DNA from 3 places in the Streptomyces sp. NPDC006739 genome. Region 3 is predicted to be linked to each of the others. Evidence: riboswitches for the same ligand, from Rfam matches in the RefSeq annotation. Region 3 holds a riboswitch; each other region holds the start of a gene.
The links. Region 3 has a riboswitch for thiamine pyrophosphate ahead of thiO (glycine oxidase ThiO). Riboswitches for the same ligand answer to the same signal wherever they lie in the genome.
Positions count from the first base shown of each region.

Region 1 (4,274 bases), on a different contig from region 3:
CTGCTGAGCGAGGACCGCCAGGAATACGAGCGGATCCTCGGTGAGGCGCTGCGCTCCGCACCACACCGTCCGGAACTGGCCGGTGTCGGACAGCGGCTCAATTCAGAACAGCTGCGCACCATGGCGCTCAACGCCACCGCACTCATCACGGCGGCCGCGGCGACCGAGTACCAGCACTATGTGAAGGTCCGCGAGGAACTGCGCCGCCCGGCGTCGTCCACCCTGCCGACCGCCGACGAGTCCGGCTCCACGGAACCGGGCACGGGCGCGATGGGGCTCGCCACCACCCTGAGCGAGGCAGCCGAGACCAGCGGCGCGGGCGTCGTCGCCGTACTCGCCGTCCTCGCCCCCGTCCTCGCGGGAACCGCCGCGGCGATCTTCCTGCTCGTCGGCTACATCCTGAAGATGCTCGACCCCGAGCCGGCGTTCGCCCAGACCATGCTGACCGCCGGCTGGGTGTTCGGTGCCGTGACCGCCGCCGCGATCCTGGTCGCCGCCGTCGGTCTGCTGCTCACCGCCCTGCACAACCACCCCTCGCTGGAGACCGGACCCTACGGCGAGGAGGGCGGCGATGTGGCCAGGGCCAGGGACGCCTGGCGGGAGGCCCTGCTGGAGCGCGGCATCCTGCCGTTCCTGCGGGAGGCGCTCGCCGACCCCGGCACGACGACACTGCACCACCACCCGGCCTCGCCGGCCCCGACCAGCCGTATGCCGCGCCTCGGCTACGACCGCCCCGGCTTCAGCAGCCCGGACGAGGGCTCCGGGACCGGCTCGCGCCCCAGCTTCACCAGCCCGGACTACACCAGCCCGGAGTTCGGAGGGCCGGAACACCAGCCGGAGTGACGGCGCGCGCCCCACCCACGGGCGCGTGCCCCTCCTCGGGGGCTCCGGCGCCCCGTCCGGCCCAGGCACACAGGCCCAGGCCGGACGCCCGACAGGGCCTGTGCGGCCGCCAGGTGCGACGGAGTCAGTCCGCGAGAGGCAGGTAGACCCGGTTGCCCGCGGCGGCGAACTCCTTCGACTTCTGAGCCATGCCCTCCTCGATCTCGGCCCGGTTTCCGCCGTGTTCGCGGCGGATGTCCTGGGAGATCTTCATCGAACAGAACTTCGGCCCGCACATGGAGCAGAAGTGCGCCGTCTTGGCGGGCTCGGCCGGCAGGGTCTCGTCATGGAACTCCCGTGCCGTGTCGGGGTCGAGGGCGAGGTTGAACTGGTCCTCCCACCGGAACTCGAAGCGGGCGTCCGACAGCGCGTCGTCCCACTGCTGCGCACCCGGATGTCCCTTGGCGAGGTCCGCCGCGTGGGCCGCGATCTTGTAGGTGATCACGCCGGTCTTGACGTCGTCCCGGTTGGGCAGGCCAAGGTGCTCCTTGGGCGTCACGTAGCAGAGCATGGCCGTGCCCCACCAGGCGATCATCGCGGCGCCGATGCCGGAGGTGATGTGGTCGTACGCGGGCGCGACGTCGGTGGTCAGCGGGCCGAGCGTATAGAACGGAGCTTCATCGCAGATCTCCTGCTGAAGGTCGATGTTCTCCTTGATCTTGTGCATCGGGACGTGGCCCGGGCCCTCGATCATGGTCTGTACGTTGAAACGCTTGGCGATCGTGTTGAGTTCCCCGAGGGTGCGCAACTCCGCGAACTGTGCCTCGTCGTTGGCGTCCGCGATCGAGCCCGGCCGAAGGCCGTCACCGAGCGAGTACGTCACGTCGTACGTGGCGAGAATTTCGCACAGTTCCTCGAAATTCTCGTACAGGAACGACTCCTTGTGGTGCGCCAGGCACCAGGCCGCCATGATCGAGCCGCCACGCGAGACGATGCCGGTCTTGCGGTTGGCGGTGAGCGGGACGTACGGCAGCCGGACGCCCGCGTGAACGGTCATGTAGTCCACGCCCTGTTCGGCCTGCTCGATGACCGTGTCCTTGTAGATCTCCCAGGTCAGTTCCTCGGCCTTGCCGTCGACCTTTTCCAGTGCCTGGTAGAGCGGCACCGTGCCGATGGGGACGGGGGAGTTGCGCAGCACCCACTCCCGGGTGGTGTGGATGTTCCGGCCGGTGGAGAGGTCCATGACCGTGTCGGCGCCCCAGCGGGTCGCCCAGGTCATCTTCTCGACCTCCTCCTCGATGGAGGACGTGACCGCTGAATTGCCGATGTTCGCGTTGACCTTCACCAGGAATCGCTTGCCGATGATCATCGGCTCGATCTCCGGGTGGTTGACATTGGCCGGCAGCACCGCGCGGCCGGCCGCGATCTCCTCGCGGACGACCTCCGGGGAAACGTTCTCCCGGATGGCCACGAACTCCATCTCGGGCGTGACCTCGCCCCCGCGGGCGTACGCGAGCTGGGTGACCGCTGTTCCGGGCCGGCCCCGGCGCGGCTGACGGGGCCGTCCGGGGAAGACCGCGTCGAGGTTGCGCAGGCCCCCGCGCGGTGAGGTGTGCTTGACCCCGTCGTCCTCGGGACGGACGGGACGGCCAGCGTACTCCTCGGTATCACCGCGGGCGATGATCCAGTTCTCCCGCAACGGCGACAGGCCCCTGCGGACGTCGGTGTCGACGAGCGGATCGGTGTACGGGCCGGATGTGTCGTACAACGTGACCGACTGCCCGTTGGTGAGGTGCACCTGGCGGACCGGCACGCGCAGATCGGGGCGTGAACCCTCGACATACCCCTTGTGCCAGCCGATGGACTTCCCGGCCTCCTCGCTGGTCGCGTTCTGCGTGGAGGCAGGCGTGCGTACGTCCTTGTTGGTCATGAGACCTACTCCCTACGCCGGCATTACCCGGTAACAGGTTCGGCGGTCGACGCAGCGGCTTCCGTCAGGCGGCGTTTCATGTGAAACATCACTTCGTTCCACGTGAAACATCGCGAATACGGAGGTCAGCGCCCTCTCAGCCCGGTGCTCCGAGCTCCCGCGTGTGCAAAGGTGCCTCCACGCTAGCGTCAATTCGGGCGCGGTGAACAGGGGGCCCCCGCCGTTGTTGCGATGATCTGGCGGTGACCACCACACAGCAGTACCCGTATCCGCCGCCCGAGCCGCCGCGCGGGGACGGCCCGGGAGAGGGCGGCGGACACGGCCATGAGCAGCATCAGAGCCACGGTCGGGGACACGACCATGACCATGGACCAGGCGAGAAGCACGGCCATCGGCAGGGTGGGGGCCACGGCCACTCGCACAGTCACAGTCATGGACCGTCCGCGCCGGTCTCCAAGCACCTGCGCAAGGTCATCGCCGCCATCCTGATCCCGTTCACCGCGGCCGTCGTGGTCGGTCTCGTAGTGCTCTGGCCAGGTGGGGCACCACCGCACGAGCGCACCGGAGTCGGTTTCGACCGGCAGACACAGCAGGCCACGGTCAGCAAGGTGATCGAGGTGAGCTGCAAGTCGGTGAACGCCTCCGGGGACAGCCCGGCCGGGGACACCTCCACCGCCGAGGGCAGCTCGGCGCGACAGGAGGCGAAGGGCACCTGCAAAAAGGCGACTGTCCGGGTCGACACCGGGAAGGACCAGGGCCGTACGTTCACCGAGATCGTTCAGCCGGACCAGTCACGGCAGTTGCACCAGGGCGAGAAGGTCGTGGTCGCCTACGAGCCCTCGGCGCCGAAGGATCTGCAGTACTCGGTCGCCGATGTGAACCGGAAGTTCCCCATGGCACTGCTCGCCGGGATCTTCGCGATCGCCGTCGTGGTGGTGGGCCGGTTGCGGGGTGTCATGGCGCTGGTCGCGCTGGCCGTGAGCTTCCTGGTGCTGACTCTCTTCATCCTGCCCGCGATCCTGCAGGGTTCGAATCCGCTGCTGGTGGCGGTGGTCGGGGCGAGTGCCATCATGCTGATCGCCCTCTACATGTGCCACGGTCTGTCGGCCCGTACGTCCGTGGCGGTGCTCGGCACGCTCGTCTCGCTGTCGTTGATCGGTCTTCTGGGTTCGGAGTTCATCGACTGGGCCGCGCTCACCGGCAACACGGACGACAACACGGGCCTGATTCACGGCCTGTATCCCTCGATCGACATGAGCGGTCTGCTGCTGGCCGGCGTCATCATCGGTTCGCTGGGTGTGCTGGACGATGTGACGGTGACGCAGACGTCGGCGGTCTGGGAGCTTCACGAGGCCAATCCGTCGATGGGCTGGCGCGATCTGTACCGGGCGGGTATCCGCATCGGCCGTGACCACATCGCGTCCGTGGTCAACACGCTCGTGCTCGCCTACGCGGGTGCCGCGCTGCCGCTGCTGCTGCTGTTCTCCATCGCGCAGAGCAGCGTGACGACGGTGGCCAACAG
Region 1 covers NZ_JBIAGM010000004.1:69,179-73,452, forward strand. Annotated here, with positions in the region: gene ACFYMM_RS10105 (hypothetical protein) at 1-843, shown strand, start outside; gene thiC (phosphomethylpyrimidine synthase ThiC) at 968-2,752, opposite strand; TPP riboswitch at 2,745-2,923, opposite strand; gene ACFYMM_RS10115 (YibE/F family protein) at 2,995-4,274, shown strand, end outside.
Region 1: it holds a riboswitch for thiamine pyrophosphate, as region 3 does, so the genes downstream of both, thiC (phosphomethylpyrimidine synthase ThiC) here and thiO (glycine oxidase ThiO) in region 3, are expected to answer to the same signal.

Region 2 (4,274 bases), on a different contig from region 3:
GCCTGGCCGGGCCAGCAGACGGGCCACCGCCACCGGCAGCGTCGGGTTGTCGGGCCGCGCGATGAACACGGTCGCCCCGAACTCCCCGAGCGAGACGGCGAACGCGAACCCGGCCGCGATCAGCAGCGCCCGCCGCACCATCGGCAGGTCCACCTCCCGCCACACCCGCCACGGCGACGCCCCGAGCACGGCCGCCGCCTCCCGGAGCCGTCCGTCGACGGCCCGCAGCACGGGCAGCATGGTCCGTACGACGAAGGGGGCGCCGACCAGCGCCTGGGCGAGCGGCACCAGGATCCAGGACTGGCGCAGGTCGAGCGGCGGCTTGTCGAGGGCGATCAGGAACCCGAAGCCGACGGTCACCGCGGACACGCCCAGCGGCAGCATCAGCAGCGCGTCGAAGCCCCGCACCAGCCGTCCCGCGTCCCGGCGGGCCAGCGCGGCGGCGGCGAGCCCCCCGACGAGCACCGCGATGGCGGTGGCGGCCACCGCGTACTGCAGCGAGGTCCACACGGCGGTGACGGGTGCCACCAGGAAGGTGCCGCCGTCGGCGTTCGTCAGCGCCCGGTAGTAGCGGAGGCCGGGTGCGTCGAGGGAGCGGCCCACCAGCACGGCGAGCGGCAGGACGAGGAGGAGGGCGACGGTGGCGAGGACGCCGGCGAGCAGCGCCCACTGTCCGGCCCCGCGCGGCCGGCGCGCGGTCACCGAGGCGTCCACCAGGCGCAGCGCGGACTCCCGCCGCCGTACCGTCCAGGCGTGGACGACGAGGACGGCGCCGACCGCGACGAACTGCACGAGGGTGAGGACGGCGGCCGTGGACAGGTCGAAGATCTCCGAGGTCTGCCGGTAGATCTCCACTTCGAGGGTGGAGAAGGTGGGGCCGCCCAGGATCTGCACCACCCCGAAGGAGGTGAAGGTGAACAGGAACACCATCAGCGCTGCGGCGGCCACGGCGGGCGCCAGCGCCGGCAGGGTCACCCGGCGCCAGGCCCCGAGGGGCGAGGCGCCGAGCATCCGGGCGGCGTCCTCCTGACGCGGATCCAGCTGCGCCCACAGCCCGCCCACCGTCCGTACGACGACCGCGTAGTTGAAGAAGACGTGCGCCAGCAGGATCGCCCACACGGTGGTGTCCAGCCGCACCCCCCACAGTTCGTCGAGGAGTCCGCCGCGCCCGACGAGGGCGAGGAAGGCCGTACCGACGACGACCGTCGGCAGCACGAACGGCACCGTGACGACGGCCCGCAGCACCTGCCGGCCCGGGAAGTCGAGACGGGCGAAGACGTAGGCGGCGGGCAGCGCGAGGAGCAGGGTGAGGGCGGTGGAGGCGAGCGCCTGCCAGGTGGTGAACCACAGCACGTGCCGGATGTCGGACTGCCCGAGCACGTCGGCGACCCGTCCGAGCCGCCACACGCCGTCGGTCCTCAGCCCGCGGGCGACGATCGCGGCGACCGGCCAGGCGAAGAAGACGGCGAAGAACGCGAAGGGTCCGGCCATCAGGGCGAGCCGCGCCGCCCTCCCCGCCGTCCGCCCGCGAGGGGCCGTCACTTGAGTACGAGCGAGGTCCACGACTTGACCCACTGGTCACGGCCGGCGGCGATCCGGTCGGGGGCCATGGTCTCGGGATCCTTGGCCTGCGGGCCGTACTTCACGAACTCCGCGGGCACCTCGGCGTCCTTCCGCACCGGGTAGACGTACATGTTCAGCGGCATGTCGTCCTGGAACTCCCTGGTCAGCAGGAAGTCGATGAACGCCTTGCCGCCCTTGGTGTTGTGCGCGCCGGCGAGCAGCCCGGCGTACTCGGTCTGCCGGAAGCAGGTGCCGTACGACACCCCGGTGGGCGCGGTCGTCGGCTTCGGGTCGGCGTAGATCACCTCGGCGGGCGGCGAGGAGGCGTACGACACGACGAGCGGCCGGTCGCCCTTGGCCTTGCGGCCGCCGGCCGAGCCGGAGAACTCCTGGTCGTAGGCCTGCTCCCAGCCGTCGACGACCTTGACGCCGTTGGCCTTCAGCTTCTTCCAGTAGTCCTGCCAGCCCCCGTCGCCGTACCGGGCGGCGCTGCCGAGCAGGAAGCCGAGGCCGGGCGAGGAGGTGGCGGCGTTCTCGGTGACGAGGAGGTTCTTGTACTGCGGCTTGACCAGGTCGTCGAAGGACTGCGGCGGGGTCAGCCGGTGCTTGTCGAAGTAGGCCTTGTCGTAGTTGACGCAGATGTCGCCGGTGTCGATGGGGGTGACCCGGTGCCTGGCCTGGTCGACGCGGTACTGCGGCAGGACCTGGTCGGCGTCCTTGGCCCGGTAGGACTGGAAGAGGCCGTTGTCGAGGGCGCGGGAGAGCAGGGTGTTGTCGACGCCGAAGAAGACGTCGCCCTGCGGGTCGTCCTTGGTCAGGATCGCCTTGTTGACGGCCTGTCCGGCGTCTCCGTCCTTCAGGACCCTGACCTGGTAGCCGGACCGCTTCTCGAAGTCCTTGAGCACGTTCTTGGAGACGGCCCACGAGTCGTGGCTGACCAGGGTGACGGTCTTGGAGTCGGCCGCCCCCTTGCCGCCGGCCGACCCGCACGCGGACAGCGCGACGAGACCGAGGCCGACGGCCGCGACCACGAACTTGTTGTTGCTCACTGAGATTCCTCCTGGCAGACCAGGAAGAGACGCGGCCCTGTCCGGGACCGTCGGAGGGATCCGCCGGCTCCCGGGCAGGGCGCAACAGCTTGAGTGATGACCGAACTTCCTACCCAGAATGACCTGGGCAAGGTTCAGAGGGTCTGCGGCCCGGTTGCCGCACTCTCAGCGCTGTGGCGCTCCCCTGTCGGAATATGAAGATGTACGTACCGGCTCAGATTACCGCTCGGTGGCCGCGAGCTGACCGCAGGCCCCGTCGATCTCCTGCCCCCGGGTGTCCCGGACCGTCACCGGCACACCGTGGGCCCCGATCGCCTCGACGAAGGCCTTCTCGTCCTCGGGCCGGGAGGCGGTCCACTTGGACCCCGGCGTCGGGTTGAGCGGAATCAGGTTCACGTGCACGGGCTTGCCCCTGAGCAGCCGCCCCAGCCGGTCACCGCGCCAGGCCTGGTCGTTGATGTCCCGGATCAGCGCGTACTCGATGGACAGCCGGCGCCCGCTCTTCTCGACGTACTCGAATCCGGCGTCGAGCACCTCGCGCACCTTCCACCGCGTGTTCACGGGGACGAGGGTGTCGCGCAGTTCGTCGTCGGGAGCGTGCAGGGAGATGGCGAGCCGGCACTTGAAGCCCTCGTCGGCGAACCGGTGGATGGCCGGCACGAGGCCGACCGTCGACACCGTGATCCCGCGCTGCGAGAGCCCGAGCCCGTCCGGCGCGGGGTCGGTCAGCGCGCGGACGGCACCGACGACCCGCTTGTAGTTGGCCAGCGGCTCGCCCATCCCCATGAAGACGATGTTGGAGAGCCGGGCGGGCCCGCCGGGCACCTCCCCGTCCCTGAGCGCCCGCATGCCGTCCACGATCTGGTGGACGATCTCGGCGGTGGACAGATTCCGGTCGAGCCCCGCCTGCCCGGTCGCGCAGAACGGGCAGTTCATCCCGCACCCCGCCTGCGAGCTGATGCACATCGTCACCCGGTCCGGGTAGCGCATCAGCACCGACTCCACGAGCGTCCCGTCGAACAGCCGCCACAGCGTCTTGCGGGTGGTGCCCTGGTCGGTCGACAGATGCCGTACGACGGTCATCAGCTCGGGAAACAGCGCCTCGCGGAGCTTGTCCCGCGACCCGGCGGGGATGTCGGTCCACTGCTCCGGGTCGTGCGCGTACCGCGCGAAGTAGTGCTGCGAGAGCTGCTTGGCGCGAAACGGCTTCTCCCCGGCCTCCGCCACGGCGTCCTTGCGCTCCGCGGGCGTGAGATCGGCGAGATGCCGCGGCGGCTTCTTGGCTCCGCGGGGGGCGACGAAAGTGAGTTCTCCGGGCTTAGGCATAGCCGTACCAGTGTCGCAGATCCACTCCGCGGCCCGGTCCTCGCGTGCGAGGGCCCCCGTCCTGCCCGGGACGGGGGCCGTGTGCCGTGCCCGGGAGGGTCAGGCCGAGCCGACGAACACCACCATCAGCAGCCACACCACCGGAGCCGTCGGCAGCAGTGAGTCCAGGCGGTCCATGATGCCGCCGTGGCCGGGGAGCAGGGTGCCCATGTCCTTGATGCCCAGGTCACGCTTGATCATGGACTCGCCGAGGTCGCCCAGCGTGGCGCTGACCGCGACCGCGAGGCCCAGCAGCAGGCCCTGCCACCAGGCGCCGCCGTCGATCAGGAACTGCAT
Region 2 covers NZ_JBIAGM010000011.1:101,117-105,390, forward strand. Annotated here, with positions in the region: gene ACFYMM_RS22395 (ABC transporter permease) at 1-1,491, opposite strand, end outside; gene ACFYMM_RS22400 (thiamine ABC transporter substrate binding subunit) at 1,539-2,612, opposite strand; TPP riboswitch at 2,701-2,808, opposite strand; gene rlmN (23S rRNA (adenine(2503)-C(2))-methyltransferase RlmN) at 2,832-3,938, opposite strand; gene ACFYMM_RS22410 (phosphatidate cytidylyltransferase) at 4,038-4,274, opposite strand, start outside.
Region 2: it holds a riboswitch for thiamine pyrophosphate, as region 3 does, so the genes downstream of both, ACFYMM_RS22400 (thiamine ABC transporter substrate binding subunit) here and thiO (glycine oxidase ThiO) in region 3, are expected to answer to the same signal.

Region 3 (4,274 bases):
GCTTGATCAGGTCGGTGCCCAACGCCTCCCGGGCCAGCCGGGCGGTCAGCACGGCCTCCCCGGCGGTGAAACAGCCCGCCGTGTTCGGCAGCACCCCGATGCCCAGCCGCTCCAGCACCGAGAGCACCGAGCCGTGCACGGAAGGGTCCACGCGGCGCATCGCCACGGTGGTCAGCTCCGTGCCGGAGGCGACCAGCGCCCGCTCCAGGACGTCCAGGCTCGGGGCGCCGCCGGTGCCCATGATCAGGCGGGACGCGAAGGACGCACCGCCGAGGAAGAAGGGATCGTCGGCCATGGTCAGCCTCCTTGGACGGCGGTGAGGACTTCGACGCGGTCACCCTCGGACAGCGCGGTCGCCGCCCACTGCCCGCGCGGGACGACGGTCTCGTTGAGCGCGGCGGCCACCCCGGAGGGCGCCGCGGTCAGGGCACGCACGACGGTGTCGAGAGCCGTGCCGGGCGCGAACTCCCGGGGCTCCCCGTTGACGGAGATGTTCATGCCGGCTGCTCCGAGCGCGCGGCGGCGAACCGCCTCGGGGTGAACGGCAGCGCCTCGTCCGGCAGATCACCGGTGCTCAGCGCGTGCGCGAGGACGTCACCGGTGACCGGGGTGAGCAGTACGCCGTTGCGGTAGTGCCCGGTGGCCAGCAGCAGCCCGTCAAGCTCGGTCGGTCCGAGCAGCGGCGCGTTGTCCGGGGAGCCGGGCCGCAGCCCCGCCCGGGTCTCGGTCAGCGGCAGCTCGGTGATGCCGGGCACCAGCTCGTGGGCGTCCCGCAGCAGCTCGTACACGCCCCCCGCCGTCACCGTCGTGTCCCAGCCCAGCTCCTCGCTGGTCGCCCCGACCACCAGCTCGCCGTTCTCCCGTGGCACCAGGTAGACATGGCTGCCGCGCACCACCGCCCGCACCGTCCGGCTCAGGAACGGCGCGTGCCGCCGGGGCACGGCCAGCCGCAGCACCTGCCCCTTCACCGGCCGCACCGGCGGCAGGACGTGCTCCGGCACGCCCGCCAGCCGCCCGCTCAGACTGCCCCCCGCGAGCACCACCCGGCCCGCACCCAGCTCGGTGCCGTCCGCCGTGCGGACGCCGGCCGCGCGGTCCCGTACGACGTGCAGGCGCTCGGCCCAGGCGTGGTGGAAGACCACCCCCACCCGTTCGCACGCGGCCACCAGCGCGGTGGCCAGCCGTCGTGGGTCGATCTGGTGGTCGCCGTCGACCCGCAGGCCGCCGCGCACGCCCGGCGCGAGCATCGGCTCCAGGCGCCGGCACTCCCGCCCGGACAGCCACACCGACTCCAGGCCCGAGCGCCGCTGGAGGGCGTGCAGCTCGCGCAGATGGGCGCGGTCGTCGGCGTCCAGAGCGACGGCGAGGGTGCCGCAGCGGCGGTAGCCGAGGTCCTGGCCGGTCAGCTCGGTCAGCTCGGCCGCGAAGTCCGGGTAGCGGCGGGCCGAGGCCAGGTTGAGCCCCAGCAGGGTCTGCTCTCCGTAGTGCAGTTCGGTGACCGCGGCCAGCATCCCGGCGGCCACCCGCGCGGCCCCGCCGCCCGGCTCGGGGTCCACCACGGCCGTGCGGAACCCGCGCTGCGCGGCGCGCCAGGCCGTGACCAGGCCGATGATCCCGCCCCCGATGACGAGGACGTCTGACGTACGTGACGACATGGGCGTCCAGCCCCTCCCTTCGCCGGCATGACCCGGATCAGGTTCGTACGGTCGGAGGCCGCCAGCCTCCCTCTCAGCCCGGTGCGTCCGGGCTCCCGCGAGTGCGTGTACGGTCGCCACCCTAGCCCCCCGTTCCACGGCTCTGTAAGGGCACCGCCCGGCGGGGCGCGGCCGCGCGCCCGCTGTGCAACAGGTCACTGAACGCACTTGCTGACTGACGTTTTGTCAGTTGTCTAAGGTGATCGGGTGAGCGAGCAGACGCGGGAAGCGCGGGAAGAGGGCACGTCACAGGGGCGGCGCGTGGTCGTCGTCGGTGCGGGCATGGCCGGGGTGCAGACCGCGGTCGCGCTGCGCGAACAGGGGTTCACCGGCAGCGTGACGCTGATCGGCGCCGAGCCGCACCAGCCGTACGACCGGCCGCCGCTGTCCAAGGCGGTGCTGCTCGGCAAGGCCGAGGGCTCCGCCTTCGACGTCGACTTCGAGGCGCTCGGCATCGAGCTGTCCCTCGGACGCGAGGTGACCGGCCTGCGCCCCGGCGACCACCAGCTGGACACCGGGTCCGGGCCCGTCCCGTACGACGTCCTGGTCCTGGCCACCGGCGCGGAACCGATCCGGCTGCCGGGCGCGGAGGGTGTGCCCGGCGTGCACCTGCTGCGCACCCTGGACGACGCCGAACGGCTGCGGCCCGTGCTCGCCCGGCAGCACGACGTCGTGGTGGTCGGCGCGGGCTGGATCGGCGCCGAGTTCGCGACGGCGGCCCGTGAGGCGGGCTGCGCGGTGACCGTCGTCGAGGCCGCCGACCGTCCGCTGGCGGGCGCGCTGCCCGCCGAGGTGGCCGCGCCGATGGCCGCCTGGTACGCCGACATCGGCGCCGTCCTGCGTACGCACGCGCGCGTGGAGCGCGTCGAGCCCGGCGCGGTGGTGCTGGACGACGGCTCGCGGCTGCCCGCGGGCGCCGTGGTGGTCGGCATCGGCGCCCGGCCCGCCACCGGGTGGCTGGCCGGCTCCGGCGTCGAGCTGGGCGCGCACCGCGAGGTGGTGGCCGACGAGCACCTGCGCACCTCGGTCCCGGACGTGTACGCGGTCGGCGACTGCGCCTCCTTCCCCTCGGCCCGGTACGGCGAACGGCTGCTCGTCCACCACTGGGACAACGCCCTGCAGGGCCCGCGCACGGTCGCGGCGAACATCATCGGCGAGACCCCTTCGGTCTACGACCCGGTGCCGTACTTCTGGTCCGAGCAGTTCGGCCGCTTCGTCCAGTACGCCGGGCACCACGCCTCGGCCGACCGGGCCGTGTGGCGCGGGGACCCGGCCGGACCCGCCTGGACGGTGTGCTGGCTGCGCCAGGACCGCCTGGTGGCCCTGCTCGCGGTCGGACGGCCACGGGACCTGGCCCAGGGGCGGCGGCTGATCGAGGCGGGGCGGCGCATGGACGCGGTGGCCCTGGTGGATCCGGCCCGCCCGCTCAAGGACGCGACCGCCGTCTGACCTCCCATGTGGACCGGCCCGACTTCCGACTGTCAGTGGCAGATGGCAGGCTTGTCCCGTGACCGAGATTGACGCAAAGATCGATGCTCTCGTCCCCGCCTGGCTCACCCTCCCCGACATCGCCGAACAAATGGACGTCGAGGTGACACGTGTGCGGCAGCTGGTCAAGGACGGCCAGCTGATCGCCGTACGCCGTGGTGAGAACCGGGCCCTGCACGTCCCCGCCGCCTTCATCGACGGGGACAAGGTCGTCAAGGGGCTGTCCGGGACCCTGACGCTCCTGAGGGACGACGGCTTCACGGACGAGGAGATGCTGGAGTGGCTCTTCACCCCCGACCCGACCCTGCCCGGCACCCCGGCGCAGGCCCTGAGTGAGAACCGCGGCACGGAGGTGAAGCGCCGCGCCCAGGCGCTCGCCGTCTGACCCACGGCCGACGACCGGCGCCCCGGCCCACCCCCCGAGGCGCCGGCCTCCACCCCCGTGCCCGGACCGCGGCTGCCCGTCCGCCGCCGGCGGAAAGGGGAGGCCGACCGGCAAGACCTCCACTCGCCATGCCCGGCGGGCCGGGTCACCGGGGTCTGCCCAGCCCGACCTGCCCCGACAGTCCGGCCCGCCGACCGGGGCCAACTCGCTCACGGGTAGCCCTCCCGGCCGCTCCCCGGAAGCACGGCCCACTGTCCCGGCAGCCCGCCCTTGCGAGAGGCCGGACCGCTGGTGGACCCGGCAACCCGCGCGCTGACCGCTCCGCCGGCCAGGCCACCCTGCCCGCCAGCCGGACGGGCGATGAAACGCGCTCGGGAAGAACCACCCGCCGACCGGGAAGACGCCCGCCCCCCGGAGGCACCGCACGCTGGGCCGCCGCCCGCCGACCGGGAAGGCACCCGCCTGCCGGAGGCACCGCACGCTGGGCCGCCGCCGACCGGGAAGGCGCCCGCCCCCGGAGGCACCGCACGCTGGGCCGCCGCCGGCCGCGGCCCGCCGACCGGGAAGGCAGCCGCCTGTCGGAGGCACCGTCCGCCGGGCCGCCGCCCCCGACCAGGAAGGCGCCCGCCTGCCGGAGGCACCGCACGCTGGGTCGCCGTCGCCGTCGCCGCCCGCCGACCGGGAAGGCGGCCGCCTGTCGGAGGCAC
Region 3 covers NZ_JBIAGM010000002.1:379,491-383,764, reverse strand. Annotated here, with positions in the region: gene ACFYMM_RS05140 (thiazole synthase) at 1-295, opposite strand, end outside; gene thiS (sulfur carrier protein ThiS) at 298-498, opposite strand; gene thiO (glycine oxidase ThiO) at 495-1,655, opposite strand; TPP riboswitch at 1,653-1,764, opposite strand; gene ACFYMM_RS05125 (NAD(P)/FAD-dependent oxidoreductase) at 1,902-3,143, shown strand; gene ACFYMM_RS05120 (Rv2175c family DNA-binding protein) at 3,202-3,567, shown strand.